DNA from 2 places in the Desulfosporosinus sp. SYSU MS00001 genome. Region 2 is predicted to be linked to the other one. Evidence: riboswitches for the same ligand, from Rfam matches in the RefSeq annotation. Region 2 holds a riboswitch; the other holds the start of a gene.
The links. A riboswitch is a leader RNA that binds a small molecule or an ion and turns the genes downstream of it on or off. The one in region 2 is predicted to bind lysine.
Positions count from the first base shown of each region.

Region 1: another riboswitch for lysine. It lies ahead of lysA (diaminopimelate decarboxylase); the one in region 2 lies ahead of ACPUYX_RS03955 (amino acid permease).

Region 1 is NZ_JBNFTW010000013.1:88,757-91,887, reverse strand. Features, by position in the region: gene ACPUYX_RS18990 (hypothetical protein) at 1-238, shown strand, start outside; gene lysA (diaminopimelate decarboxylase) at 288-1,622, opposite strand; lysine riboswitch at 1,733-1,923, opposite strand; gene ACPUYX_RS18980 (acyl-CoA dehydratase activase) at 2,036-3,061, opposite strand; gene ACPUYX_RS18975 (CoA protein activase) at 3,045-3,131, opposite strand, start outside.
Region 2 is NZ_JBNFTW010000002.1:120,926-124,056, forward strand. Features, by position in the region: gene ACPUYX_RS03955 (amino acid permease) at 69-1,469, opposite strand; lysine riboswitch at 1,571-1,746, opposite strand; gene ACPUYX_RS03960 (aspartyl-phosphate phosphatase Spo0E family protein) at 2,189-2,335, shown strand; gene ACPUYX_RS03965 (hypothetical protein) at 2,433-2,573, shown strand; gene ACPUYX_RS03970 (DoxX family protein) at 2,695-3,131, opposite strand, start outside.

The DNA.
Region 1 (3,131 bases), on a different contig from region 2:
CTCCCAACCCTCTTTCCCTCTGTCAACACCTTTACCCTCTTACTATCAATCTTATCCTTACGGGCCTTCTATCCTAGGAAGCATACCGCCGCTGCCTTTAGGTTATCCCCAAGTTCTAGTTCCTCATAACGCTTACTCAAGGCCCGTTTCCCCCAATGGTCTGACCCTAATTTTGATTGCCATTCTTATTTTAGTTGCCCTTGATTTAACCTTAGTCCGACCTCAAAAAGGATATTAGTGATAAGGACCCGGATACGAATTAACGTACACGGATCCTTTCTTCAGTCCTAGCGACTAGCTATAGGCAAGTGGGTTAAACGTTCGGGGAGAACATCATTTCTCAATAAATCATGATATGTTTCACGTTTCACAATCACATCACCCTTGCCACCCTCAACCAAGACAACAGCAGGCCGGGCAAGACGATTATAATTGGAAGACATCGAGTAATTATATGCGCCGGTACAAGATACGGCTAACAGGTCACCTGATTCAACTTTGGGCAGATTAATATCCCAAATTAACATATCGCCGGACTCGCAACACTTCCCTGTAATCGAAACCTCCTCAGCAGTTTCTTCACCGGCACGATTTGCCAAAACAGCTTCATAGCGTGCTTGATAGAGAGCTGGACGCGGGTTATCCGCCATGCCCCCGTCAACAGCAACATATTTACGTATCCCGGGAATTTCTTTAATTGACCCAATCGTATAGAGGGTAGTACCCGCCGTTCCGACAATAGAACGTCCGGGTTCAATGATAATTTTAGGAATTGGAAATTGATAACTTTGACAGGCATTTTCAAGAGCATTTTGCACAGTTTTGGCATAGTCCTCAATCTGTGCAGGTTCATCACCTGAAGCGTAGTAAATTCCAAATCCTCCGCCTAAGTTCAATTCCTCCAAAAGGTACCCGGTCCGTTTGTGAATATCTGCCATGTACTGAATCATAATCTGGACTTCGTGACTAAAGGATTCCAATTCGAATATTTGCGACCCGATATGGGCATGAATTCCTTTGACAACAAGGTTGGAAGAGGATAATGCCAAATCCAAAGCCCGGTCAGCAGTTCCGTTCGTAAGGGTGAATCCAAACTTGGAGTCGATTTGTCCTGTCTGAATGTATTCATGAGTATGGGCTTCAATGCCAGGGGTCACTCGCAGAAGTATGTTGACCGATTCATGCAATTCTTCGGCCAATTCGTTGAGAAGACTCATTTCATAAAAATTATCAACAACAATACGTCCAACGCCGGCCTTAATGGCCATTGCCAATTCTACTGCAGATTTGTTATTACCATGAAAATAGATACGCTCAGCAGGAAATTCTGCCTGCAGAGCAGTATGCAGTTCTCCGCCCGAGACAACATCCAGCCCTAATCCCTCTTGGTTTACGATCCGACACATAGCCAAGGTGGAAAACGCTTTAGAAGCATAAATCACCTCGGCATTTTTCATTCCTTGAATAAAGGATAGATAATATCGTCTGCATATTTCCCGAATATGGGCCTCATCCATAATGTAAAGAGGTGTGCCAAATTCCTGCGCCAATGATATGGTGTCACACCCGCCTATTTCCAAATGTCCCTGTTCATTAACTCGTTGAGTACCGTGCAGCCTCATATTCTCTCCTCCTATTACTTTTCCTTCTCTAGTTAATAAAATACAAACGGCAACAGAAGGAGGTCCTCTGTTGCCGTACAACTGCACGTTAACATTGACCCTCTTCTCCTGTTGGGAGTAGTTCTCCATACGATAGTCTTCATAAACCTATCGTATGACAGTCCCACAGTTGTTGACTGTAGAACCAGCCACAAAAATCACGCTGCTTTTTGCGCTTCGGCGAAATCCCCTTTTCTATGGTCTCATCAGTTGCCGCAACCTTTTCCATAGTACTTATGTCATTCGCGCCTCTACCACACCTCCAAAGAGATGAGGCATATGAAATTTTTTTCAGTATACCAAACTTCTAATGGAAGGTCAAAATATTTTTCCGGAAATTTCCCTGGAAATTTTTCGGGGCTCTGACTATTCTTTTATGCTCCTTGTTGCTCGTCTTCTTGGGATTTGCCCTTAAAGGTACCCTTGCCAACAGCGTTGGCCCATTTTCCGCAGCGATCTCCCCATCGCGCCAAAATTGATCCTTCCTGCAGAATCTCAACAACTTCACAGCGATTGGCACAACCGGAACATTCAAAACTTCGAGCATTAAACTGGGTTTCACCCAATTGTAGCCCTCGGAACCTTGTCCGTAATTCTGATTGCCTTCCTACCTTCTCCTGTGCCAAATAAGCAGCTCCTAGAGCACCCATCACGCCAAAATGTTCCGGGACTATAATGGGTTGGCCAAGCTCCTCTTCAAAGGCTTTGCGAATACCAGGATTGGCAGCCACACCCCCTTGGAAGAAAATTGGCCCTCGTATATCCTTGTTCTTGCCGACATTATTTAAATAATTGCGAACCATCGCTTGGCAGAGTCCGGCCAAAATATCCGGCAGTGCATGCCCCAGCTGCTGTTTGTGAATCATATCTGATTCGGCAAAGACTGAACACCTCCCGGCTATTTTAACGGGACTTGCAGCTTCAAGGGCTAGATGACCAAACTCCTCAATGGGTATACCAAGTCTGGCCGCTTGCTGATCAAGAAATGATCCGGTTCCTGCGGCACAAACGGTATTCATGGCAAAATCAGAAACAACCCCATCACGAAGGATAATAATTTTAGAATCCTGACCTCCGATTTCCAGAATGGTCTGAACTGAAGGATTAACTCTGGAGGCAGCTACAGCGTGAGCAGTAATTTCATTTTTAATGACATCCGCACCTAATAACGTTGCCGCTAACTGACGAGCGCTGCCAGTTGTACCTACACCGATTATTTTGGCAGATTTCCCAATCTTTGACCTCAAAACCTTAATTCCTTCCTGGATCGTTTGCATAGGCCGTCCTTGAGTTCGCAGATAGAGCGTTAAAGCCACTTCATTTTTTTCACTGAGCAATACTAAATTCGTGCTAACAGATCCTACATCAGCGCCTAAGTAATAGTTATCGTTCCCCAACAACCGACACACCCTCTCTAGAAGTTTCTGAAATGCCTCTGAGGCTGGGCCTTTCCAATAAATCCACAAAGGC
Region 2 (3,131 bases):
AAACCCTGCTTTTGTTTTAGGGTATTTATTAATGTTCAGCTTGAGCTGAACGAGTTCACTTCCGCTTTTTAAGCTTTTACATGCTTCGGCAGCAAAGGGACAAGAATTAACCCGGATACGATGAGCAACATGCCAAGGACTAAAGTTTTTAAATCGCTTAAGCCGGATTTCAAAACCCAGAAAGAATAAAGAGAGGCTCCCAGAGCCATTGTTCCGTCCAGTAAACGTTTCCATAAATTAATTTTTTCGTAGTTTTCTCCTTTTAAAACTACTACCAAAGAATAAATGCCGGAGAAAAGGTAAGGAACTAAATTTGCAAGTGTGGCAATAATAATCATTTCGTTAAATGCATTGGCAATAGTATCAGAAATCATTGAGAGCAGGAATAATTGGGTAAGGGCGTTTGTTATCCAGGCAGCTCGGTAGGGTGCCCCATTTTTATTTTCTTTAACGAACCAGTGAGGAAAGAGATTAAGGCGAGCGGATTGATATGGGACCTCAACACTTAGTAATATCCAACCAACCGTTGCCCCGAGCATAGAGAGAACTCCGAGAGTGGCCATGATAAAGGAACCCTTTGCGCCAATAATTTTCGTCAAGACGTCAACTAAAGGCTTATCGGCAACCATCAACTCTTTGGCTGGCAATGCCCCCATTGCTAAGAAGGTAATAAGAAGGTAAATAGCTAAGGCGATGATCAAGCCTGTAAGTGTTGCCCATTTAACATCTTGTAGCCTCTTGGCACGCCCTGATAGCCAGACCGCAGATTCTACACCTACGAAGGCCCAGAGCGTAAGAATAGCTCCTTGATTCATTTGCTGAAAAAGTCCGATTGTTTCGCCCGATTTAAGCGTCTTTTCCGCTATAAACGGATGGAGATAGGTTACATCAAAGATGGAAAGAGCAATTATTATAAAAAAGATAAAGCCTAGGATTTTAGTCACAGTTGCAAAGAAGTTAATTTTGCTGGCAGTATAGGTTCCTTTAAACATCAGATAATGAACAAACCAAAGTACCGCTGAAGCAATAGCAAAAGAGAGAAAATTACCTATCTGAACATTAAAACTGCCCAGGGAAAAGAGAATTGTTTTAGATTGTAAAATAGGCAGGAAATACGTTAAATAACCAACAAGTGTAATAAGAATTGCAGCATTTCCAGGTGAATTTGAGGTCCAATAGCCCCATGAAATTTCGAATCCCATGATTTGTCCCAGCTTGCTTTTACTGCCAAATAATTCGCGCGTGTAACTGGGCGGGCCACCGATTAATTCTGGTTTGAAGTCTGACAGTTGGCCATATACATGGGCCAGCATTAAAACTCCGAGGCCGGTGAACAGCCAGGCAAGCAATACACCTGCAGGGGAGCCGACGTTGGAAAGAGATTGTGGAAGCATAAAAATTGCCGATCCAACCATGTTTCCGGTAACAAGTGCAGTTAATAACCAAAACCCTAGTTTTTTGTCACTCATATTAATCCTCCGTAGATTTTCTTAAGGCAAAATAAAAGTAAGCCCCCTGAAGCTATCTCTGTGCTGCTTAAGGGCTTACCTATTTTAGAAGGTATATCGCCGAAGCAGGTAGCGCTCCACAAGACGCTTGTGACAGTTATGCTCCTTTCGAATACATAACCAGCATGTGAGTTTTTGGGTATTATCTCACACACTTCGGCGATACTCCCTTTCAAGTCATAATATTTCCCTAATCAAAAATGACTTTACTCTTGAGGACCGCGCCTCTACCCTGAAATTATGGTTCTCTGGAATTATAAGTTGATCCTTTAGTATCGTAACCGGGATAAGCCCTCTTGTCAATGAATATTCTGTTCATTTAGACTGTAAGTTTATGGACTTTAGCGTAGTATTATCAATCTCTGCTATATCCCAAGAAAACACGGCTTCAGTCGAAGGGGTGTTAACGAATTTAAACGAACAAAATCAAAGAATAAATCACATCACGAAAAGTTTTGAAGAAATTTATACTCTTTTTAACAATCTTGAAAATGCAAGTGATAATTAGTTATAGTATATGAGCTAGAGGAACTTGAAGTGGTTTTTATAAAATAAAACGCTAGGAAAAACTGAGAACGAGTAAATTTTTAACGGATTTAATTGATTCCGATCCACATTTGGAATATAATAGCATTTGTGTTAAGGTAATGTTGTAAACTGGTTTTTGGAGTGAGATAGTAATGAGCCGTGTTGAAATACTTCAGATGATTGAAACTTTGCGAGAGCACTTAAATGTTCTTGGACTGAAAAAGCCGCTTGTTGACCCAGAAGTTATTCAAGTTAGCCAGAGGCTCGATTCATTACTTAATATTTACAACAGCCTGTAAATTAAGAAGATTTTACAGCGGTACGGGTACTACTAGTGTTTTCCTTTGGATTACAGTTGATATGTTAATCCTAAAAATGTAATAAGGGGGAGTACTTGTGGATGCACCTATGAGAATCGTTTTGCTTCGTGATGCGGATAAATGCAGCCTTAATAAGCAACTCAGAGATGCGAGAAATGAGTATACGCTTGGTCAATTAGAGAACGAATATTTTCAGTGGCTGGATCAGTTGGTTTGAAACTCCTTGATATCCCTTTAATAAAAAGAGATCAAGAACATTGTATTTTGAAGACTGAAAAAGTAGGGATCATCAAAAACTTCTTTAAAGTTTTTGATGATCCCTTTTGCCATTGCTTGTTTTAGGATCTTTGTCCTTTTTTAAACTTGAGATATCCGCTTAAACCAATTAACTCAAAGTATTTGGCAAAATTCATGATAATAATATTTGTCCAAATATAGCCAAAGTTGTTACCGGAACCAGCAGTAATAAACTGTACATTGAGGAAGAGTCCAAGAAGTGCAACCCATAAGAGTCTGAAGCCGATGATCATACCAATACCAACGGCTATTTCGCAGATAGGGACTAAGAAATCTGTTACACCAGGCATACCATTAAAGATGTGAACTGCAATCCATGCCCATAATTTATTGATATAAAGAGGATCAAAACCATGAGCCTTAGGTGGCAGCATGTTGGCAGCCATTCCTGCTATAAGCCCTTTTGCGTGCCCTCCGGCAAAGTTAAGCCAGCCTGAAGTCGCTTTTTCCCAACCAGCTTGAACCCAAGCAAAACCAT